Regions from separate parts of the uncultured Succinivibrio sp. genome, predicted to be linked through region 2. Evidence: predicted binding sites of a transcription regulator. Region 2 holds the regulator's gene; the other holds the start of a gene.
What was found. The regulator sigma-54, encoded in region 2, starts transcription at its own class of promoters, with help from an activator protein. The targets are predictions, from matches to a motif close to TGGCACNGTTTTNGCTT.
Positions count from the first base shown of each region.

Region 1: a site for sigma-54 is predicted at 3,672-3,688, ahead of QZU45_RS03780 (flagellar hook-length control protein FliK). Genes of this name have one in related genera too.

Region 1 is NZ_CACVSS010000016.1:11,693-24,416, forward strand. Features, by position in the region: gene fliM (flagellar motor switch protein FliM) at 1-1,036, opposite strand, end outside; gene QZU45_RS03775 (flagellar basal body-associated FliL family protein) at 1,049-1,603, opposite strand; gene QZU45_RS03780 (flagellar hook-length control protein FliK) at 1,669-3,570, opposite strand; gene QZU45_RS03785 (hypothetical protein) at 4,193-4,381, shown strand; gene fliJ (flagellar export protein FliJ) at 4,559-5,011, opposite strand; gene fliI (flagellar protein export ATPase FliI) at 5,019-6,455, opposite strand; gene QZU45_RS03800 (FliH/SctL family protein) at 6,467-7,888, opposite strand; gene fliG (flagellar motor switch protein FliG) at 7,907-8,899, opposite strand; gene fliF (flagellar basal-body MS-ring/collar protein FliF) at 9,023-10,870, opposite strand; gene fliE (flagellar hook-basal body complex protein FliE) at 10,898-11,323, opposite strand; gene QZU45_RS03820 (asparaginase) at 11,567-12,709, opposite strand.
Region 2 is NZ_CACVSS010000014.1:185-12,908, reverse strand. Features, by position in the region: gene uvrA (excinuclease ABC subunit UvrA) at 1-2,785, shown strand, start outside; gene QZU45_RS03425 (DUF2750 domain-containing protein) at 2,794-3,174, shown strand; gene yjgA (ribosome biogenesis factor YjgA) at 3,209-3,772, opposite strand; gene QZU45_RS03415 (STAS domain-containing protein) at 3,776-4,024, opposite strand; gene QZU45_RS03410 (ABC transporter substrate-binding protein) at 4,044-4,658, opposite strand; gene mlaD (outer membrane lipid asymmetry maintenance protein MlaD) at 4,671-5,210, opposite strand; gene mlaE (lipid asymmetry maintenance ABC transporter permease subunit MlaE) at 5,224-5,997, opposite strand; gene QZU45_RS03395 (ATP-binding cassette domain-containing protein) at 5,997-6,803, opposite strand; gene QZU45_RS03390 (HAD family hydrolase) at 7,146-7,718, shown strand; gene lptC (LPS export ABC transporter periplasmic protein LptC) at 7,705-8,283, shown strand; gene lptA (lipopolysaccharide transport periplasmic protein LptA) at 8,249-8,767, shown strand; gene lptB (LPS export ABC transporter ATP-binding protein) at 8,786-9,511, shown strand; gene QZU45_RS03370 (RNA polymerase factor sigma-54) at 9,538-11,127, shown strand; gene QZU45_RS03365 (AAA family ATPase) at 11,265-12,512, shown strand; partial or broken gene QZU45_RS03360 (transposase) at 12,525-12,724, opposite strand, start outside.

The DNA.
Region 1 (12,724 bases), on a different contig from region 2:
CAAAATCTTCCATCTCATCTTCATCAGCAATATTAACTCCATTACCTTTAATAAAGCTGAAGTCATTCTTAGCACTCTTAGGTCTTTCCAGTACCTCAGAGATTCTGATGGCCATCTTATCTTTTGACTGCCCAAGCTTGGCATGATAGCTTGGCAGATCCTCTACATATACCAGAAGATTATCCGGAATATCAACGTTTAAAACATCTCCAACCTTAAAATCCATCACATCGCGTAGGGAAACAAGTGTGTCGAGAAGCTTTACTCGCATATCCACGTTGACATCCATAACCTCTTCACGTAGAGCTTTATTCCATCTTACATCAGTATCGCCCTTGTCTGACTGCACACCAGCATCCAGAAGCTCTCTGATAGGTTCAATCATGGAATATGGGAAGCAGATATGCAGATCTCCGCCACCACCATCCAGATCCACATGGAACTGATTTACCACCAGAACTTCAGATGGAGAAACAATGTTTGCCATCGAAGGGTTAACTTCAGAATCAAGGTATTCGAACTCAACATCCATTACAGGAGACCATGCATCCTTGTAATCAGCGAACACCATCTTCAGAAGTTTCTGAGTAATTCGTCTTTCTGTAGGAGTAAATTCACGACCTTCAATCTTGGTTCTGAATCTACCCTCACCACCGAAAAAGTTTTCAACCAGAATAAATACCAGTCTGGCTTCCAGTGTGATCAGAGCTGTACCCTTTAAAGGACGGAAACGAACCATGTTTAAGGAGGTAGGCACGAACAGAGTCTGAGTGTATTCTCCAAACTTCATCATGTTCACGCCAGTCCAGGTAACTTCAGCACTGTGACGCATCATGTTAAAAAGGCTGATACGCATGTGACGGGCAAAACGTTCGTCCACAAGCTCAAGAGTTGGCATACGGCCACGAACAATACGTTCCTGAGAGCCAAAGTCAAAAGTCTTGACGCCAGTAGTTTCCTGGGGTTTTTCCTCTTCAACATCATCCGCTCCATGTAACAGAGCATCGATTTCGTCCTGAGATAAAAACTCGGTCACGTTATAAGCTCCTTACTGTAGAACAAATTTAGTAAACAGGATCTGGTCTACGACCGGAGTCTTGTTAAGCTCTGACATCTTTGCCCTCACAGCATCCAGTAAATCACGCTTTAGTCGCTGTCTTCCTGAAGGAAGCAGTAGGGCTTCGTATGACTGGGCTGATAGTCTCTCAAAAATTACACTGGTGATAAGAGCAAGATGGTTTTTGGCTAAAGCTTCATTCTCTTCACCAATAACAACCAGCACCACATCAACCTGTCCAGTATGAATCCTTCTGTCACTCTTTATGGAGAAAGTAAAGGTTTCTTTAATAGGAACATAGATATCACGCTGAAGCAACATCTTTTCCTTTTCCTCAGCTGCCTTCAGTGCGGCTTTTTCCTCAGGGGTTGGCCCAGGAGGTTCAAAAGGAGGGAGATGCTTGAAATACGCAACACCAAAATAACCGCCAACACCAACAATCAGCAGCAGAACAACAGCTATGATTAAGAAAAGTTTACCTTTCTTTTTAGGAGCATCATCTGAATCTGCTGTATCAACATTATCTTTTTCTTTTTCTTTAGCCATAATTCTCTCCTTTTTTTTATATTATGGCACACAGATAAAATTATTCACTTAATTATCATATATTTCTACGCAAAATAGCTTACTGTATTGCTATTTTGTGAGTTATTTAAATTTTCATTATTCTCTATATGATGATTTTCTGACGCCTCGGCATCGGTTTTACCTCCTGCAAAGATTGTGCCGTTATCAGATTGATTTTCTTCATTTTCTTTATGCTGCTTCTGATTCTGTCCGGAATTCTGAGAGAATTCATCCGATGAAGAGCCATTAAATGCCCTTTCCTCATCGTATTCTGCAACTTCAGTTTTTGCAAAAATACTATTGGATTCGAGCAGATTCTTTAGAACATCAATACCGCTTTCAAGCATTGCACGTGTTCCCGAATGAGAAGCACTGATAGAAATTTTAGTTATTTCTTCTGCTGATTGAGCATCGATGACAATTCGCATCTTGCCTAAGCCTTCAGGATTCAAGGTCAGATCCAGTGACTTGAGATTTCGAGAAGACATCTCCATCACTTTCATTGCTAGCGCTTTAGCATTCTCCTTAAGATCAGATGACATATTCAGCAAATCAAGCTTAGACTGCTCCATAGCAGAAAGATTGAACTCGCTGGCGTTCTTTGTCATAGAAGCTAGGGCCCCTAAACCATGCTGTCCGGAGTGACTGAACATCGAAGAGCTATTTCCCTGTTCAGAAAAGGATTTAGAGAAAAGAGTATCTGTACTGATCCCTACCCCACTCTCTGAGTGCATTCGAGGATTAACTGCAAAGGCATCCACTCTGGCAGATGGCATTTCAGACTTCAATTCTGACTCCACCGAAGAACCACTAACAACCTTCTGAAGAAGAGCTACGGACTTTTCAAAATTATTCTGAAGACTCTCCTTTTTATTGTCGAGAATTGATTCAATCTTGGTCTTTATATCCTCTTTTGCAAGAATTTCATCAAGACTAATGGAAGTCCTAATGCTATCCTCGATTACCTCAAAATCCTTTGCTCCAAAGTCCTCGGTCATAGAGAACAGAGGCTTTTCAGCATTAACCTTAACAGTGCCGTCAAGTTCTTTAAGCATACTCATTACATCATCAGCAGCAGAGAACGGCTGAATATCAGGAGAACTTTCGTTGGCGAGGAAGGTCTTTAAGGCCAGAACATCTCCCTTAAGGAACTGCACGGCAGCCTCTTCAAATGCCTTTGAATCAAAATCCTTCAAAGGATTTGCAGACATCTTGTAAACAAGCTCATTTAAAACCTTTGGATCTACCGTTGTCAGATCAATACCATTTTCCTGTGCAAGCTCAGACACTTTTGAAAATACATTTAAGTTCTGAATCTTTGCTTCAGGCAGCATTTCAGCATCTGACAATTTCTCTGATACAGACTCAGATTCAGGTCCCACTGATTTTGCAGCAATAAGTGAAACCATCTCTGCAGAGGAATTACCATTTTCAGAGTTTATATATTTCTCTTCTGATAACAGAACAGTATCTGATGACTTAACTGATTCAGACTGAGCAACTGTCTTCTCTGTTTTTTCTGAAAACTCTGCTTCATTGGAGACATAAGTATCAGCACGAGTTTCCGCTTTAGCAGTCTTCTGCTCCATGTTTTTGTCAGGATAATCTCTTGTGGAGATAACCTTTTCTTTGTGTGAATTTGAATCTAATCTTATTTCCTCTCTTTTAGACTTTATCTTAGGTGTGTTTGCTTTTGAATTAAAGCTATCCCTAATATCAGCTGCATTCGAATCTGATCTTTTTCCCTTAACGTCTCTGTTTTGAAGCACTCGCTTCTGAACATGATTAGAAGATTCTTTTGATATTCTGTCTGACTGAGAGAAAGAAATATCTTTCAGAATCTTAGAAAAATCTAATCCAGAATTCATGGCAGGCTGATATTTCAGATTGCCACTTATGGCAACCTTTGCATCTTCAAGTTGATATGAGCTGCTTACTGATTGCATTCCACATCTCCTTTTTCCATAAATAGTTCCAGGATATTACATTTATAATCAAATGGTTATAGATTTTTTTAATCTAAAATCCACAAACCATGACAGCATAAATGCAATTTATCTGCCAATTTCTAATGGAAAGAAATTCTGAAGAAAAATTTTTAATAGAAAAAAAGCCACAGAATGAGGAGGATTTATAAATATAAAAAAACTCACCATTTAAGTGCAGCTGCATAATAATTTAAAAAAATTATGCAATAACACTATTTTTATTTACTGATAAAATCAGGAGTTCCATAGAAATGTATAAAATTTTAGGCAAGAATAAAACAAAAATAGGCATGTAAAAGTTAAGTAAGATTAGGTATATTTTCTCAAAAATTATACTTATCAGATTTAGGCTAAGCTTTATATGTACGAGAAATCAGGCATACGTAAAGTTAGTTCTACAAAAAAATATTCAGACATTCTGGAGTACACGGTTGTTACGTTAGCTCTCAGACCGGCTTACAGCTAAGTTTAAAGATCTATCGAACGGAAAACTTTTTTCACTTTAGGTAGCAGGTCACCTAGGTGCCTCCCCTAATCAGTTTTCCTTTACAGAGAAATGATAAATTTTAGGATTACTCTAATGAAACCAATATTCACAACTCTTGCAATTATTACCTGCGTTGTATTTATTTTTGCATATCTGCTGTTCAATGACAGAATTTTATGGGAAGGCGTTGCAGCCCTGATTTGCCTTGCTGTCTATGCAGTTTCACCATGTTCACTGTTACTAGATCCTAATGGTGTTCCAAGAATGGATAATGCTGATTAATATTGATGAACTTTCAGATCAGCTTTAGCTTCAAAAAAGACTAAAAGCTGATCTTCTATAATTAAGCTCTATCCTCAACTTTTTTTTCAAAGCAAAGTAATCTCAAAAAACACCTTTCGTATAATCAACATAATAGTCTTAGAAATTAGAACTTAATTTAATCAGAAATTGAGGCGTTTACTTCATCTTTTCAATTAGAAGTCTTGCCTGTTTAGATGAGACAATATCGTCACTGAGTTTCTGCTCTGCCTTAGCTTCAAGGCGTTCGCGCTCAAGACGATGCTTTTCTATAAGAGATTCGATGATCTTTCGCTGCTGCTGTTTATCAAGATAATTGGAACGGGCTCTATTCTCCTGTTCCTGAAGCTTTACAAGACCGGCTTCCTGTCTTTCCTTAATCGTCTCAAGCTTATTAATGAACTGTTGGTATGCAAGGTAGGTACTCATATCCAGCTGAAACTTGGATTTTGCCTTCATCTCCTCAATATAGATGTTTTCAAATTCCTTTAACTGAGCTATCTGACGTTCGAAAGAAGCCACATTATTCTGAGCTTCCAGCAGAAGCTCTAAGGCATCATCCTCCTCTCGTTTTCTTAAATCCAGGACAAGATTAAGCGCTTTATCACTCATAGGCTATCTACTTAACCTTTACAAACTGATTGGCTGCAGGCTGTGCGCCTTTGGATGGTGCAGGAGCTGGTGCCTGCCCCTTCTTGACAGTCAGTGCATCAACTCTTTTCTGAGCATCATTGATTAGGATCATGGAGAGCTGTTCAAGCCCCTCTAAAGACTGTTTAAAAGGAACAATCTCCTTCATATCCTGAACTGTAAACTCATCAATAAAAGGCTTAATCATAATGGCCTGATCAATATTAGGATCAGAACCTTTCTGATAGGCTCCAATCTGAATCAGCTCCTTACTCTGAGAATACTGAGATACACACTGCCTTATAGTTCTGGCCATAATCATATGCTCTGCAGTAACAACTGCAGGCATAACACGACTTACAGACTTTTCAATATCAATTGCAGGAAAGTGACCGGAGTCTGCAAGCTGACGGGATAAAACAATATGACCATCCAGAATAGCACGGGCAGAGTCTGCAATTGGATCCTGAAGATCATCGCCTTCAACCAGCACAGTGAAAAAAGCTGTAATAGAGCCCTGGCCTTCGCCACCATTCCCGGCGCGCTCAACTAAGGCAGGCATCTTAGCAAACACAGAAGGAGGATAGCCTTTAGTTGCAGGAGGTTCACCTACAGCCAAGGCAATTTCACGCTGAGCCATAGCATAACGGGTCAGAGAATCAATCATCAGCAGAACATTGTAGCCCTGATCTCTGAAGTACTCGGCAATAGAAAGCGTTGTTTCACATCCCTTAAGACGCATCAGTGGAGATGCATCTGCCGGAGCTGCCACAACCACTGCACGAGCTCGACCTTCCTCACCAAGAATATCATCGATAAACTCTTTAACCTCACGGCTACGCTCTCCTATCAGCCCCACAACTACAACATCTGCATTTGTACCACGGGTCATCATGCCTAAAAGTACTGATTTTCCAACACCTGAACCTGCAAACAGACCAATACGCTGCCCCTGACCTATGGTAAGCATTGAATTTATTGCTTTGATGCCTACATCCAGGGGCTTTTTGATTGGACGTCTGGCCATAGGATTAAGCTTTACAGGATTCCATTTGGTTGCGGTTTCAGCTGTAAGCGGCCCCTTATCATCAATAGGATTACCAAGACCATCAACCACTCTTCCTAAAAGATGAAGCCCATAAGGATAGGAATCAGAACTTGAGATGGGAGTAACCAGATCTCCATTCTGAACATCAATAATATCTGTTGTAGGCATCAGATAGGTAGTTTCACCAGAGAAGCCAACCACTTCAGCTAGCATTGGACCACCGTTGGTATCAATGCGGCATCGCTGGCCTAAGGGAACTTTTATTCCTACTGCTTCCAGGGTAAGGCCTACCACACGAGTAAGTCTTCCAGACAAAACAGGACTCTGCTCGCGATCTGGAAGGCTTACGGACTGAAGACGAGATAAAAGATTACTCATAGTGTCTCCCGTTAAGCCCCAGGCTGAACTTCTGCTGTAACTTCAGCTTCCGCCACAGGATCACTTCCAATAGGAACACCATTTTCATCAACATAGACTCGGTTATTGTTTTCATCAAAGTAATAAAGCTGTCCATCAGGAGACTGATAAACAGGATGACCAAAATCATCAACATAAGGAGCAGGATCATCTGTCAGTGGAGCCTGCTGTTGCATGGTCTGAGCAAGATTATCCTGATCTAAAGCTTCCTGAGGTTCCGCAGGAGTAACCTCTGCAGAAGCAGTTGTCTGAGCCTTGCTCTTTAAGACCTCACTTATATCATTAAGATTTCTTGGGGCCAGAGCTTTCTTAGGCAGTTCATTGTATTCAGGGCAACCATCTATTGATTCACGAAGAGCTGAATCGACACTTGGATAAACCTTTGCAAGGAACTCCTCGAGCAAAGAATCAATTCTGTCGTTGATTCTCCAGTTTATTTCTGAATTATCATTAACAACTCTGATATCTCCGGAAGAAAGTTTGTCTGATTCTTTTAAATCCCAGCCCTGTTCCTTAATATAATCATTGCCTATTGCCGCATTTATAACCGCGTAATCCTCAGGATTCAGATAAATCGAAACACCTTTGGTAGCTGAAGGCAGAATAGAGATAGCCTGCTCAATGCTTTTTTTCAGGAATTCAGCATTTGTATCGATTTCTTTTTTAATAATTACCTTGGCTAATCTTGAAATGATGTAGGCAATTTCATCGGTAACCTCCTTGTCAACCTCACGCAGAGGATTTGCAAGGGAATCAGCTAAAAATCTGAAACGCTCAACCTGTTCTAGAACAACCTTCTGACCAGATTCAAGACCTTCATCATGGCCCTTTTCAAAGCCATCAGCTTTGCCCTGTTCAAGACCGGAGGCATATCCCTCTTCCTTACCGATAGCAAGACCTTCCACATGGCCCTGTTTAAGTCCTTCTGTCTTTCCCTCATCAAAGCCAATCTGATAACCTTCATCATGGCCCTGACTCTTTCCTTCCTCATAAGCATCATTTCTGATTTTTTCTACTTCTTCAAGAGTGATGCTGGTAATACCGCGGGCCGCACGATCAGCAGCCTCTTCCTCTTCTAAAATCTTGTGAGCATCAAGAATAAGCGCAACTTCTTCTAGATAATCATTACGCTTCTTTTCAAGCCGCATGAAGGCACGCTTGCGTTCCACCATCTCGACATTCATACCCAGAGCATTGGTTCCGGTCACGAAATCGTCAGACAGGGTCGGCCAGACTTTAACCTTGTAATTTGAAACCTTAGATGCTGATGTTACAGTAGCAATCTTCTTGTCATAGCGAATATCCACCCTGTTAGGTTTTTCATTCGCTATGTCAGAGGCATTTGCAACATCGCCTTCGGCTGAGGAGGAGTTCTTCTGAAAAAAATCACTCATATTAGAACAGCCTTAGTATTAAACAAAGTCACCACCGCCACCACCACGGTTAAGCATAATGGCACCTGAATCGTTAAGTTTTCTTGCAATTGTAAGAATTTCCTTCTGAGCAGCTTCAACATCAGACAGCTTGGTAGGACCCATAGATGCAAGATCTTCCTTCATAGATGCAGCAGCACGAGAAGACATATTCTTGAAGAATTTCTCTTTGAGGCTGTCATCTGCTCCCTTAAGAGCCTTCTGAAGAACATCAGAAGGAACATCACGCAGCAGAGTCTGAATAGAACGGTCGTCCACACCACTGAGGTTTTCGAATACGAACATAAGATCCTGGATCTGACCACCAATTTCCTTGTCCTGAGACTGAATTGCATTCATCAGCTGAGTCTCGGTTGAGCTGTCTAAGTAGTTCATAATATCGGCAGCACTCTTCAGACCACCAATCTTGGCTGTCTGAGAACCAGCGGCACCAGCGAACTGTTTTTCCATAATTTCGTTCAACTCCTGCAGAGCTGCTGGCTGAACCTCTTCTAAGGTTGCAATACGCATGATAAGGTCAAGTCTTACAGTTTCATTAAACTGAGATAGAATTTCTGCAGACTGTTCTGGCTCAAGGTAGGAAAGCACAATAGTCTGAATCTGAGGATGCTCGTTCTGAATAATGGTTGCCACCTGTCTTGCATCCATCCACTTCAGAGAATCCAGACCACGGGAACCGGTTCCAAGAGAAATCTGCTCGATAAGATTGTTTGCCTTCTCTGACCCCAGAGCTGAAACCAGAGCATGGCGAACAAAGTCTGAATTTCCAAGACCAAGATTTGAATGCTTTGTTACTTCCTTGAGGAAAGCCTTGTGAACAGCATTCACCTGATCCTGAGAAAAAGTTGCCATCTCAGACATTCTGATACCAAGCTTCTGAACCTGTTTAGGCTCAAGGTTCTTGAAAATCTGAGCAGCATCCTCCTCTGATAAGGACAGCATCAGAAGAACAGCCTTGTCCATTCCGGACATACCCTCCAATGCCGTTTTTTCGTCATCAGAGAATTCTAATAGAGCATTCTGACCGCCACCGATGGCTGGCATCGCAGCTGGGGCTGGCGCAGCAGGAACTTTTTCATCTGACATAGTACTACCCTAGTTCTTTTCCTTAAAATCAGCGTTAAGCCATTCTTTAACAACTTCCGCTGTCAGCTGAGGTTCATTGGAAGCAAGTGTTCTGACTGCCTTGAGCAGATCAGCTTCTTTATGAAGGTTAGGAAGTTCAATACCGCCTTCGTTATTGATGGTGTATACCTGATCAGCAAGTTCCTTGTTCTTGGCAATCAGGTTGAAATCGTCATAGCCATCAAGTGCAGACTGAGAATCAAGCTCATCCTGCTCTGCCTCTGATGACATATCCTCCTCGTCCTTGTGCAGCAGATTGTTGAGCAGAGGACGTATCACGAAGATAACCACAATCAGCACAACAATTACAGAACCACCTATACGTACAAGTCTGTAGAAGAATTCCTGCTCATACCAAGGTAGAGGTGGTTTTACATCGCCATGAGGGAAGCAGACAGTTTCAACTTTAACAAAGTCACCGCGAGCTTCATTAAGTCCTAAACCACCGCGAACCAGATCTGCTATCTTATCCAGATCCTGCTGAGAGCGAGGTTCATACTTAACCATACCGTCAGCATCCAACAGTCTGTCATAGTCAACAGCGACAGATACTGTCAGTCGAGAGACAATGTTTGATGGACGCACGGTATGTCTTACAGTTGTATCCACCTCATAGTTACGAACAGCCTCACGGCTTTCCTTACGGTTTGAGGTTGAATCTGAGGAGCTACCTGTACCATCCTTTAACTGCTGAGGAATTGCAGCGTTTGCAGGAGGCTGATTGGATAGAGAGCCAGGCACACCATAAGGATTTTTCTTATCCTCATTGCCGGACTGTTCCTTTAAGGTTTCTGAACGTATCGCCTGAGAGTCAGGATTATACAGCTGAGCTGTTTCTTCCTGAACGGTAGTGTCCAGAGTAACGTCAACTTCAGCAGAATAACGGCCAAGACCAAGCATAGGCATCAGAATTGAATCGAGCTTGTCTCGATATTGAGCTTCACGCATAGTTCTCATTTCAAACTCGCGCTGAATCTTGCTCTCTGGAGTATCGCCCTTGACCTCAGCACTTAACTGACGTCCGTTGTGGTCTGTTACAGTAACGTCCTTTGATAACAGATTATGTACAGAGGAAGCTACCAGGAATCTGATTGAGTTTACATTTTCAGGTGACAGATAAGTATTTGGTTTTAAAGTTACAACAACCGCAGCACTTGGTCTGCTCTTCTCTCTGGCAAAAACATTATCCTTTGGAATTGCCAGAAGAACGGTGGCATGAGAAATACCGTCAATTCGTTCAATGGCTCTTGCAAGCTGAACCTCTCGACTATGCTTGATGCGCTCATTTTCCATTCTCTGGGATACACCAAAGCCAGAGTCGGTCATAATAATCTGATCACCCTCATCAGTTGACTCCTGAGGCAGTGCAATTCCTTTACGCAGCATCTGCTCGGTAATCTCACTATACTCGCTGGCATCAACAATGATGGTGTTATTGTTTGACAGCTTATACTTGAAGCCTTCTGTATCCAGAAAATCAAGCACATTTCCAATTTCCGCAGAGGAATACTGACCAAGTTTTCTTTCTGTATCAGGGGCCTTAGTTGAAGTAGAGGTAAAACTGATTACCGCAAAAATAATACCGGCAACAAAAATAACCAGGAAAACGAGGATTACCAGACGGCGAACCATTTCACCATCTTTGAAAAAGCTTTTTATGGCGGAGTGCTTTTCAGGCAGACTAGTATTAACTGCAGTTCCAGTATCGGTGGACTCCAGCTCAGAGGACGAAGCCTCACTTGCGTCTGTTGTGGTAGGCAGATTACTTCCCTCTTGATTACCTGTACCAGGAGCTACCGGGAATCCATTTTCTGACATATTAGTTCCTCATCATCCAAATATGCACTAAATCTGCATCTGAGATATGGTTCTGTACGCTTCAATCATCTTGTTTCTGATCTGAACTGTCGCATCAAAGGACAGACTTGCCTTCTGAGTTGCAAGCATTACATCAGACAGGGTCACTTTTCTATCCCCCAGATCAAAACGTGTCTGTTTATTGGCGGCGTCGTTCTGGAGGGTATTAACATTTTCAAAAGCTTCATGAAGCATATTGGCAAATGCACCAATATTATCTTTTGTCTGAACCGAATCTGTCTTATCCGATCCGTTCTGACCTGGCACCATTACAGGTGCATTCTCAATCTTTTGCTGTAATGTATCTTTTGTGCCAGTTGATGCAACCTGTAGCGAACGCATATTCTGCTGCATTCTCTGAAGCTGATTTAACATTGTTGGATTTGCTACTAATGGATTGATCATTAAACTCATAGTTTCCTCCTGTCAAAAAACTGACAGACACATAACGCTATGAGTATCTAATCAATTAGCGTGCCAACTTTGAAATCAGGCATCTAAACAGAAACTGCTACTAGTTTAATCGTACTTTCTTTTGAATAAATACAAAAAGAAAAAATATCAAAGAGTTGAGTTAAATCGCATAAATAAACACGCACATAGGAAGGCCGGCAGAATAAGCCGGCCTAAAAAGAAACTTATCAGCTCGAAAAAGGATTAGTATTTGTCAAAAATCTTCTGAATTTCAGCCTTCTTTGAAGTCTTGGTTAGAGCAAGTCTCAAAAGAACTGCAGCCTTCTGTGGCTGAAGATCATCACAGCGCAGAACATTGGCAATATCATAGTCGTCACTTGCTGCAACATAGCCTGTTCCTACACGGGTACTGCGGACAACAATCATCTCAGGATGTCTTGCAATTGCTTCTTTCCAGCTTACACTGTACTCACCGCTGCCTGCACCTGCAATAACAATTCCCTTGTACCCCTTCTGTGCATAGTAGTCAATAACTGAACCGTCGGTGTCAACATTGAAATAAAGCACGGCTACCTTTGGTAGAGTCTTCAGATTTGAAACATTGAACTCTGTATTTACAGTGTGCTTCTTCACAGGCTGACTGTAGAACAGAACATTGTCGTCAATTACATAGCCCATGCTCCCATAATCACCGGAGCTGAAAGCATTTACATTGAAGGTGCTGATCTTGCGTACATCACGGGCACCATAGATTCTGTCAGAGATAACAGCCATAACGCCTTTCCCCTTGGCAGCAGGATTTGAAGCCAGAGCAACAGACTGATGCAGATTTAGAGGGCCATCTGCAGAAATTGCGGTTGCCGGTCTCATAGAGCCGGTTACAACCACAGGTTTATCGGTCTTTAAGGCCAGATTCAGGAAGTAGGCGGTTTCATCAAGAGTATCTGTACCGTGAGTAATTACAAAACCTGAAATAGCAGGATCTTTTGCGAGTTTATTTATGCGGTTGGCAATCTGAAGCCAGATTTCAGAGGTGATATCATCTGAGTTGATATTGCAGATCTGCTCACCGTGCACCTTAGCAACATCCTGAAGTTTTGCTGCCTGAGCTAAAGCCTCAACATTCAGCTGACCAGGCTTGTAGTTGGTTGATTTACCCTCTGCGCCTGTACCGGCAATAGTTCCACCGGTTGCAAGAATAGCAACGGTTGGCAGATTCTTTTTAACTTTCTTCTCTGCTACAGGAGTACTTACTACAGCTGATTCAGCTGTGGTTGCAGTCTGAACCTGAGGCTGAGACTGTTCGGTTGTAGCACAGCCTGTTGTAATAGCTAAAGCAAAAGCTATTGGTAGAATAGCTACACCTTGAAATAGATTTTTTTTCATAAATAAACTCCATAG
Region 2 (12,724 bases):
AATTCCACGTAACAAACTCTGCGTAATCACAGGAAGATCAGGTTCAGGAAAATCATCTCTTGCCTTCGACACTCTTTATGCAGAAGGACAGCGTCGCTATGTGGAATCTCTTTCTGCATACGCCCGTCAGTTCTTATCCCTGATGGACAAACCTGATGTTGATTCAATTGAAGGTCTATCCCCTGCTATCTCCATTGAGCAGAAGGCCACCTCCCACAACCCAAGATCAACAGTCGGTACTATCACAGAGATTCATGACTATTTAAGACTTATCTGGGCAAGAATCGGAGAGGCAAGATGTCCAGAACACGGCACGGTTCTGAAAGCTCAGACCATAAGCCAGATGGTTGATGCGGTTATGGAACAGCCTGAGGGAACCAAGATTATGATCCTCTCTCCTGTGGTAAGAGGAAGAAAGGGCGAATATAAACAGCTGTTTACTGATCTGGCTAAAGACGGTTTTATCCGCGCCAGGGTCGATGGAGAAATCTGCGATCTCTCCGATCCTCCAGATCTGGCTTTAAGAGAAAAGCATGATATTGATATTGTTGTAGACAGAATCAAGGTTAAGCCAGATTTAAAACAGCGTCTTGCTGATTCCTTTGAAACCGCGCTCAAATACTCTGACGGTATTGCCGTGGTCTGTCCAATGGAGGAGCATAAAAAAGAGGATGAGATTCTGTTCTCATCTCATTACTCATGCCCTATCTGCGGCTATTCAATTCCAGAATTAGAACCAAGAGATTTCTCCTTTAATAATCCACACGGATACTGTCCTAAATGCGAAGGCTTAGGTGCAATGATGGTTCTGGATATCGACAAGATCGTTCCTGATAAAACCAAATCCGTATTTGAGGGAGCAATTCTAGGATGGGACAGAAGAAATCCTTTCTATTATAAGGAATTAGAAGCTGTTGCCGATTATTACGATATAGATCTTCAGAAACCATTTAGTGAGCTTACCAAAAAGGAAGTTGATCTGCTCATGTATGGAACTGGCACTACAGCCATTCCTATGAAAATGGTCTACTCTGGAGGAAAGAAATCCCAGACCAGCTTTGAGCCATTTGAGGGTGTTATTCCTAATTACGAGAGAAGATCACGCGAAACCGAATCTGAGTATGTAAGAGTCTATATTTCAAAACTGATGAGACCACTGCCTTGCCCTGACTGTCATGGCGCAAGGCTGAAGAAGGAATACTGCAACGTATTTGTTAACAATAAATCCTTACCAGAGATTAATAACTACTCAATACAGGAGTGCTATCAGTTCTTCTCCGAAATAAAGCTTACAGAGCAGGAAAAGAATATTGCCTCACGAGTATTAAAGGAAATCAGAGCCAGATTGGGATTTCTGATAAACGTTGGACTTGGATATCTGACTCTGTCGCGCTCAGCTGAAACCCTATCCGGAGGTGAAGCCCAGCGTATCAGGCTGGCAAGTCAGATCGGTGCAGGTCTGACCGGTGTTATGTATGTGCTGGACGAACCTAGTATCGGTCTTCATCAGAGGGATAACTCAAAGCTCCTTGATGCCCTGAAGAATCTGAGAGACATCGGCAATACAGTTATTGTTGTAGAGCACGATGAAGATACCATGAGAGCTGCAGATCAGATTATAGATATCGGTCCTGCAGCCGGAATCAACGGTGGCGAAGTAATCGCTCAGGGACCAGTTGATGAAATTGAAAAATGCGAAAACTCCCTGACCGGTAAATACCTCTCAGGCAAGAGACGCATTGAAATTCCAAAGAAAAGAATCAAACCAAAGAAATCAAAGCTCCTGACTTTAAAGGGATGTACCGGCAATAACCTCAAGAATATCGACGTATCCTTCCCTGTTGGATGCTTCGTGGTAGTAACAGGCGTTTCAGGTTCTGGCAAATCAACACTGGTTAACGATACCCTGGTCAGAATTGCCGAGCGTAAACTAAACGGAGTCACAGCAAATGATGATCCAGCTCCATTCAGAGAGATAGAGGGACTTGAGCATTTTGACAAGATCATCTGTATTGATCAGAGTCCTATCGGCAGAACTCCTCGTTCCAATCCTGCAACATACGTAGGACTGTTCTCTGATATACGAGACCTGTTTGCAAAAACTCCTGAATCAAGAGCAAGAGGCTATACTCCTGGCAGATTCTCCTTTAACGTAAAGGGAGGTAGATGCGAAGCCTGTCAGGGCGATGGAACCATCAAGGTTTCCATGAACTTCATGCCTGATGTCTATGTAAAATGCGAAGAGTGTGACGGTAAGAGATATAACCGAGAAACTCTTGAAGTTTTATATAAAGGCAAGACTATCGCCGATGTTCTGGACATGAACATTGAGCAGGCTTTAGAGTTCTTCTCGGCAGTACCTTCCATCGCATCTAAGCTGCAGACACTGATGGACGTGGGCCTATCCTACATTACCCTAGGTCAGTCTGCTACAACCTTCTCAGGCGGTGAAGCTCAGAGAATCAAGCTCTCTAAAGAACTGTCAAAGAAGGCTACCGGTAAGACTCTTTACATTCTTGATGAGCCTACTACAGGTCTGCACTTTGAAGATGTGAGACTGTTACTGGATGTTCTGACCAGATTAAGAGATCAGGGAAATACTGTTATAGTAATCGAACATAATCTTGACGTAATCAAGTCTGCAGATTATCTTATCGACCTAGGACCTGAAGGTGGACGTAACGGCGGAAATATAATCGTCTGCGGTACTCCTGAAGAGGTCAGTGAATGTAGAGAATCATTTACCGGGCAGTTTTTAAAACCAATACTAGAAAGAGGCTATTAGGAGACTATATGGCAAAACTTACAGAAAAAGAATATGAGGCAATCCAGTCTCTAAATGCAGAATACAGACAGGCAATGTTTATGAGAGTTGCCAAAGAAGAAAATGGCTTCTACATTCTTGCTGATAGCGAAGGCCCACTGATTCTTGAAGATACAGAGGAAGATGAGGATCATAACATTTTCAGTATTCTTCCTGTATGGTCACATGAGGAACTTGCTGCAGGCTATGCTGAGAAAAACGGCATGGAAGGTTTCAAGCCTCAGTTTGTAACCACTCAGGTCTGGAACGAGAAATGGGTTCCAGCCTTCCGTGAGCAGCAGAATGTACTGATTGGCTTTATGCCGATTTCAGATAAGGATTTCTCTGTAGAATCACCTATAGAATTCTAACGTCTTCACCAAAGGCAAAGACGTCAGATCAGGATTACTTGATGAGGTCGTCTGGGATCTGAACCTTTGCCTTTGCAAGTTCAGTTTTGACATATTTGAACAAAGCTCTGGAATTAGGCTTTGCCACTTCCTCAGATTCGATTTTAGCGGATTCTTCCTTGGCCTTCTTAACCAGGTTTCTAAGCTTGTTTCTGTCAATTTCAGCTGCCAGATTACATAAGGCGTTAACTACCTCAATTCCTCCGGTAATCAGCTTCTCTCTTAACTTCTCAAGCTTTAGGGCATTAGGATCAACCTTTGATGAGGCACCCAGCATATTAACCTGCTGCTCAAGATCAGAGTCGTCATAGGCTCTCTGAAGCTTAGCCACATACTGAAGCTGTCTGCGTCTTTCATCTGATTTTGGCTTGAGTTTTCTTGCAATAATCAGAGCATCCTTGACATCCTGAGGAATAACCAGGGATTTAAAGCTCTGATCACCAAGATCAGCTATCTTTTCCACAAGCTTTCTGATTGCCTGAGCCTCTCGCTTGTGAGCACTGCGGCTCTCCTCTGCAGGGGCGGCATCAAAGCCTTCAAAATGTTTCTGTTCTGCCATAAGTTACTTCTTGATTTCTAAAATCTCATTAAGTCTATAAGTTGTGATCAAATTTACTGCAGTCTGTGAAACATTAAGCAATTTAATCTTTTTACTGTCTAAAGACTTGGCCCACTGCACCAGATAGGCAGCACCGGCCGCATCAATCTTTCTGATATTCTGCATATCAAAAACTGAATTCTTGAAGATTTCATCTCGCTGTTTCCACAGCTTTGGCACAGTAGTAAAGGTTAATTCTGTAAGATTATCCATAACCCACCAGGAACTCTGCTTATTTGTTATCTGTTGAATTCAGTTTTGCAATGGCTGCATCTACGCCCTGATTCTTAATGATTGGAGAAATCTCTGAAACCTTGGCATCCAGCATGGAAATGTTCTCGCCGATAAGATCAAAGGCCTTCCACTCACCGGTCTTTGAATTCTTGCGCATCTTCAGAACCAGCTCTAAATCCTTTTTACCGCTCTCTCTGATAATCATCTTTACAGAAACCAGAGACTCACTTTCAGGAACACTCTTTACCTCTGAAGGAACAATTTCCTGATTGGTGTACTTTGAAAGAACTGAAACAAAGCTCTGTTTCATGTATTTTTCAAATGCATTGGTAAACTTCTCTCTGTCTTCCTTGGAAAGAGTCTTAAGAGAGGTTCCCATTACCTTGTAGGCTGCATATTTGATGTCGATATAAGGGAACAGATTATCCTGAATGATCTTCTCGGAAACAGCATTGTCAGAAATCTTATCCTTGTTGGCTTTAATTTCCTTGACGGTATTTACAGCAACATCATTTGCCAGCTGATAAGGATTGCTCATGTCAAAATTTGCCTGAGCGGTGAAACTGAACATAAGAACGATAAAAGCTGATAAAAGCGCAATAATCTTTTTCATAGTAAAACTACCCTATTCCTTAGTTGAATCAGTGTTTGAATCTGTGGTTGTCTCTGCAGCACTAGCCTTTGATTTTTCGGCATCCTGTGAGGAATTAAATAAAAACTTTGAAATCAGATCCTCAAGCACGACAGCTGAACCGGTGTCGGTGATGTAATCACCATTCTTAAGATAGGTGGTTCCAAGATCCTCATCATAGAAGCCTGGAGTAATGGCAATATACTGCTCACCGATAATACCAGAGGTCTGAATGCTGGCTTTTGATTCGCTGGAGATTTTATCAAATTTTTTCTCGATACCGATACTTACAACCGGAGTCAGACTCTCACCATCAAGATTGATGGCGGTAACTCTGCCGATGGCAACACCGCCGATTCTGACAGGAGCACGTAATCTTAATGAACCGATATTCTCAAACTTGGCATAGACTGTATACAGTTCTGCTTTGGAATTTAATACCAGACCTGCAACCTGCAGAGCAAGAACACATGCAGCGATAATGCCTAACAGCATGAAAATGCCAACCATGATTTCTGTTTTTAAATATTTCATTACTAATTACCTACTAGAACATTAATGCTGTAAGAATAAAATCCAGACCTAAAACCGCTAATGATGACTGCACAACTGTAGCGGTGGTAGCTCTACTGATACCCTCAGAAGTTGGACGGCAGTCATAACCGTTGAAAAGAGCAATCCAGGTACAGACAAAACCAAAGACTGCAGCTTTGATAATCATTGGAACCAGATCCTCTGTAAGATCGACGCTGGCCTGCATACCTGACCAGAAAATACCATCGTCAATACCAAGCCAGTCAACACCAACAAGCTTTCCGCCATATATACCGATAAGACAGAAAAGCAACGAGAGAATAGGCATACTGATAAGACCGGCCCAGAATCTTGGAGCAATGATTCGTCTGAGAGGATCAACCGCCATCATTTCCATGGCTGAAAGCTGCTCAGAAGCCTTTAACTGACCAATTTCAGCTGTCAGTGCAGAACCTGCTCTACCTGCGTACAGCAGTGCGGTAACCACAGGGCCAAGCTCTCTGATGATAGACAGAGCCACAAGGGTTCCCAGAGAACCTGTAGCCATAAAATCCTTTAAGATATTAAAGCCCTGCAGACCTAAAACCATTCCGATAAACAGTCCTGAAACCAGAATGATAATGATGGACTGAACACCAACAAAATAAATCTGGTTTATCAGTAAAGGAAATGATTTTTTTAGGTTAGGTATCGCTATGATTGAATGAAGAAAAATGATTGTAGATCTCCCTAAAGAGGAGATCTTTTTCAACGCATATCTTCCTAAAATACCAAATAATTCTAACATTACAGCTCCTCGATATAATTCTGAGAGCCTTTTAGTTTAAAAGCATAAGGACCATCAAAATCGCCCTGAATAAACTGAATAACTCTAGGATCACTGCTGTTTACAATCTCCTGTGGAGTTCCGCTTCCTAAAACCGAACCTTCCGAAAGAATATAGACATAGTGGGCAACTTCGAGTATCTCTTTCACATCGTGTGTTACAACAACTGAAGTTTTGCCTAAGGATTTGTTGATATCAGCAATAAGCTTAACCAGTACGCCTTTGGTAATAGGATCCTGACCAACAAAAGGCTCATCATACATGATGAGATCAGGATCCAGAGCAATAGAACGGGCAAGTGCGGCACGTCGTGCCATACCGCCTGAAAGCTCTGAAGGGTACAGATAGGCAGCAGCTCTCATTCCTACGGCCTCAAGATTCATTAAAACTACATCATGAATCAACTCTTCAGGAAGAGCTGTGTGTTCTCTGATAGGAAAAGCGACATTGTCAAAAACATTCATATCTGAAAACAGAGCTCCGCTCTGAAAAAGCATACTCATTCTTTTTCTGAGTTCATAAAGCTCATTTCTTTTCAGTGAATGAACGTTGATGCCGTCAAATTCGATTGTCCCCTCATCTGGGACAAGCTGTGCACCTATCAGTCTTAGGATCGTAGTTTTACCAGTACCTGAAGGTCCGAGAATCGCTGTAATTTTTCCTTTAGGGATATTCAGCGACAGATTCTTGTAAATCTGCTTACTGGCATACGAGAAAGATACGTTATTAACTTTAATAAGACTATCTTCGTTTAGGATTTCACTCATAAACACATTTAATTTTTTTTATATACGGATAACAGAGAATTTAATCAGAGTATAGGTAAAAAACAGATACCCGATAAAAATACTCAAAATTAATCTCTTATGATACCTGCATTGTACCAAATTAATAAGGCACATAAATTCAGTATAGGCGAAATTGTCCATATATAGAGACAACAATATGAATATTGTTGGTCGCAAAATCACATTAATAGTTGTTATAATTACGCATGTTTTTTCTAGTCTTTAATTTATCAATTAAACTTAAAGTTGGTACATTGAAAAATGTACTGAGTTTATTTTTACATCTGGATGATTTTTATCCAAAGAAAATACCGGAATAATATGAAAAAAGTTACTACCGTTAATACCTGCTATGGAAAAGTTGACGCAGAATTTCTGACCCGTCTGTCAACCATCAAGCTTTTGGCATTTGATGTGGACGGAACCATAACTGACGGCGGCATTATCTATGACAATGAAAATCTAGAGTTAAAAAGATTTAATACTAAGGACGGTTTTGGAATCCATACTTTGGTTAAAGAAGGAATCGAGTGTGCAGTTATCACCGGCAGAGAGGCAAATCTGACTGCAAGACGCATGCAGGATCTCAAGGTTCAGCACATCATTCAGGGAGAGAAATCAAAAAACACTGCCCTGACAAATTTATGTGAAAAACTGAATATATCTCCGGATGAGGCAGTATGCATCGGAGATGATCTCAATGATATGCCAATGTTCAGAATTGCCGGTTTAAGTGTCTGTCCCCATGATGCCCATCCTTTCATCAAATCACAGGTTGATTATATAACTACCTGTAATGCAGGCTATGGTGCAGTAAGAGAACTGTGCGATCTGATTTTAATGTCAAAGGGGATCCTGAATCCGGATGGTGGATTTGTAGATGAACGTTACTAAAAAATCGATACTGATTACGGTACTTTTTGCTTTCATATCGTCAGCCATTTACCTTTATACCTTAACTTTAAAAACACAGGAAGTTAAGGATATGTCTGGGCTGCCTACATTTATTGCAACAGACTCTAACGGAACCCTGTTTGATAAAACAGGAAAAATAACCAGAACCATGATTGCAAGCAGAACAGAATTCTACGATCAGGGAAATATGTACCATTTTGATGATCCGCTGATCACAGCTTACAACTACAAGGATGCTGACAATCCTAATATCTGGCATCTTAAGGGCCAGAAAGGCAAAATGAAGTCCAATGACTACGCCATTGTAAATGGCGATGTAGTCATCTATCCTGGTTTTAAGGATGCAGTCATCGACAAGGCAACTGCAGATAATCTTGTCTACAGCTTTGCAACTGATGAAGTAACCTCCAAAGATCTTGTAACCATTTACGGACATGTGTTCCAGACCGAAGGCACCAATTTTAAATTCAATCTATCAAATAATGTGATGAGTTATAAGGGAAAACCACATGCTACATATTATCCAAAGAGCAAGAAAGACTAAGTTAGTTCTACTGATGATAGCCCTTGCATCACAAAGCGCATATGCATTAAAGGACGATACTGAGCAGCCTTTGAATATTATCTCAAAGGAGCAGATTGCAGATTTTGAATCCAACAAAGCTATTTTTATCAAGGATGTAGTTGCCACTCAGGGCAGTATGGAACTGCATGCTGATAAGGCTGAGTTATCCAGAAACAGTAAGGGTGAACTCCAGGAAGTTAAAGCCTACGGCAAACCTGCGACCTTTAAACAGCTCCAGGATGACGGCAAGCTGGTTCACTCTCAGTCATCAATTATTCAGTATTTGCCAGAGAAGAATCTGCTGATCCTTATCGGTAGAGCTACAATCTGGCAAGACAACTCTCATGTTGATGGCGAGAGAATTGAGTACAATACTGTAACAAGACAGTTAAAAGCATCAAATGAAAACAGCCAGGGCGGAAGAGTACAGAGCACATTCCTGCCTCAGGAACTGAAAAAATAATACCTACCGGAAATAAGAATGAGTATATTACAGGCTTTACATTTAAAGAAAACCTATAAGAAAAGAACTGTTGTTTCAGATGTCAGCCTAGATGTTGAGAGCGGTTCTATCGTTGGCCTTTTAGGTCCTAACGGAGCAGGAAAAACAACATCCTTCTACATGATTGTTGGTATTGTTTCCTCTGAAGGCGGAAACATCATTCTCGACGGCAAGGATATTACCTCTCTGCCTATGCATGCCAGAGCCAGAGCCGGTCTTGGCTATCTTCCACAGGAAAACTCCATCTTCAGAAAGCTTACTGTTTATCAGAACCTGATGGGCGTTATGGAGCTTGTACCTAATCTGACAAAGGCTCAGCGTGAAGAAAAGGTTAATGAGCTGCTAGAAGAATTCAACATTGCAAGACTAAGAGACAATTCCGGTATGTCCCTGTCTGGTGGAGAGAGACGCCGTGTTGAAATCGCCAGAGCTCTGGCCGCTGATCCTAAATTCATTCTGCTGGATGAGCCTTTTGCAGGTGTTGATCCTATTTCAGTTAACGATATTAAAGAGATTATCCTTCATTTGAGAAATAGAGGGATCGGCATCTTAATTACAGATCATAATGTCCGTGAAACTTTGGATGTTTGTGAAAAATCATATATAGTTAATGCAGGACAGATTATCGCGCAGGGTACTGCGGACGAAGTTCTAAGCAACACAAAAGTAAAGGATGTATATCTAGGAAAAGACTTCTCAATGTAATAAAACATAAGGGATTTATGGCAGGAATAAGAAACGCGCTGCAATTAAGAACAGCTCAGACTCAGACATTATCAATGACGCCTCAACTGCAACAGGCTATCAAGCTGCTGCAGCTGTCATCTATTGAGCTTGAGCAGGAAATTCAGCAGGTTCTTGAAGAAAATCCCTTTTTAGAGAAAGTCTCTTCTGACTCAAATGACGAGTCATTAGAAGCTCTTGAGGAAAAAGAGCAGTCAGATTCCGACGGCTTTGATCCCTTCGACAACGATTCCTCAGCAAGCAATACCTCAGACTCCATGATTGAACATGACAATTATGGAGACGAGAATTTCGATCCTTTCAGAGATTCCAATTCTTCATCCATATCAGAAAGTCAGAGTACCTCAAACGAGGATACAGCTGTTGAAGAAAACAACGTCACCTCTGTTAAAGAAGATGAGCTAATCCGTAACGATGACTATATCAACAAGAGCTCCAAAGGCCTGGCCATAGAGAACAACGATATCTATGAGGGTGAAACCACAGAAACCTTACGAGACCACCTGATTTTCCAGCTGGAGATGTCCCCTCTTGAAGGAACTGATAAGCTTATAGCCATGAATATTATTGATGCAATCAATGACTCAGGCTATATCACCGAATCACTTGAGGATATCCTAAGCTCAGTGCAGAAAGATGATCCTGAAACCACTCTAGATGATGTCAAAGCAATTCTAAAGCTTGTTCAGCACTATGATCCGCTGGGAGTGGCATCAAGAGATGCTGCCGAGTGTATGCTGATTCAGCTCCATGAAATGGACAGCTCAACCCCATACAGAGATCTGGCCATCAAAGTTATTTCAGAATACTCAGATCTGCTTTCCAACAGAGATTTCAGAAGTCTCTGTCAGAAGATGTCCATTAAGGAAAATGTTCTTAAGGAAATCATTGCGGTTCTGCAGAAGCTGAACCCAAGACCAGGTAATTTTGCCCCTTCCAAAAAAACCGATTTTGTTATTCCGGATGTTATTGTTGTAAAGACATCAGATGGCAACTATACAGCTGAACTGAATTCCTCAGCCAATACTCTCATCAGGATCAACGAAGCCTACAGTCAGCTTTCAAAACAGGCCAGAACAGTTCAGGAGAAGGAATTCTTTAAATCTCATCTGCAGGAGGCAAACTGGTTTATATCCAGCCTTGAAAAGCGTAATGAGACCCTACTGAAGGTTTCCCGCTGTATTGTTGCTCACCAGACTGAATTCATGGACAAAGGACCATCTGCAATGAAGCCAATGGTTCTCAATGATGTGGCAACAGAAATTGAGATGCATGAGTCCACTATTTCCAGAATCACTACAGAAAAATACATCTATACCCCTAAGGGCACCTTCGAACTCAAGTACTTCTTCTCCTCCTCTGTAGGAACCGATGACGGCGGTGCCGCTTCCGCAACTGCAGTTAAGTCCTTCATCAAAGATCTGATTGCAGGTGAGAATCCTCGCAAGCCACTCTCTGACAGCAAACTGTCTGAACTGCTTTTAGAGAAAGGAATGAATGTTGCCAGAAGAACTGTAGCAAAATACAGAGAGGCTTTAGGCATTGAATCATCCTCGCAGAGAAAGAAGCTGATCTAAGAGCTATTTTTGCAGTTATTCTTTCTCAGCATAATTTGAATAATATTAAAGGCTCCAGATCTAAAGCCCCAATACTCTGCTTGCTGATAAGCAAGAAGAATCTGCTAGAATAGAGAATAAAAGCAGGAGATAGTGGAATGGCTTCATATTTAAATCCAGGATTTGAAAAATATCAAGAATCATTAAATGCAAAGATATACATTGATAAATCAGATCTCATTGCCATTCTAAATGAAAATATCAGTACCACCCAGAAATACATCTGTATCAGCAGACCAAGACGCTTTGGAAAATCAGTTACTGCAAATATGCTCTGCGCCTATTATTCAAAAGATACAGACAGTTCCTTTCTATTTGATAACCTAAAAATAGCAAAATCAGATTCATATAAGAAACACCTGAATCAATACAACACCATCTTTATCAATATGCAGCGTTTTCTCTCCAGAGCCAAAAATGATATTGATCAGATGCTGAACGATCTGAATAACTTTATAAAAGAGGAAATCTGCGAACAGTACCCTTCAATTGATGTAAGTAAATTTACAGAACTTTACGATGTTTTAGACTGTGTCTATCAGCAATCAAATGATGGAAACGAACAGATCAAAAAAGGTTTTGTATTCATTATCGATGAATGGGACTGCATCCTGCGAGAGAAGCAAACTGATGCTACAGGAATAAAGAAATACCTGGATTATCTAATAGTCCTACTAAAAGATCAGAGCTATGTTGCTCTAGCCTACATGACAGGTATTCTTCCAATCAAGAAATACGGTTCTCACAGTGCGCTTAATATGTTTGATGAATATTCAATGACTGATCCTGGTGAATATGCATCATATATTGGCTTTACAAAGGATGAAGTTATCAATCTTTGCGATACATACCAGATTGATGTTAATACCATGAAAAAATGGTATGACGGCTATTCTTTTGATGAATCACTGCATCTTTATAATCCAAATTCTGTTGTAAAAGCAATTCAAAGGAAAAAGTTCTCTAGTTACTGGACACAGACAGAAACATTTGAGAGTCTTCGCAGATATATTGATTTAAATATGGAAGGACTTCGAGACGAGATTGTAAAACTTATTGCAGGTAATGAGGTTGTTGTAAATACTGCAAAATTCCACAATGATATGACAACCTTTGAAACCAAGAACGATGTTTTAACTCTTCTGATTCATTTGGGTTATCTAGCGATTGTTCCTGACTCAGAACTAAAAGGTATTGATAACGACAAAATTTTTGCTGTTCACATTCCTAACGAAGAGATTAGAAAAGAATTCAGAAACATAACTGAAGACAATCAGAATTATCCAGGAATATACTCCGCTAGTTTGGATCTACAAAAACCTATAAAAATATATAAAAAGCTATAAATTTATAGGCTTTTACCAAATTCCTGCTTCAACACTGCTGGTTGTTATCCCATTTATTGCTAAATCAGATAACAGAGCCGTCAGCTCTACAGGCTTCAGTTCGGAGATAGCTTCCCCTACGATTTTTATCTTTTGTCTAAGATTAATCGCTGCGTTCAGATCGCGATCTATTGTCAATCCACATTCAGGACATTCATATACTCTGTCTTTGA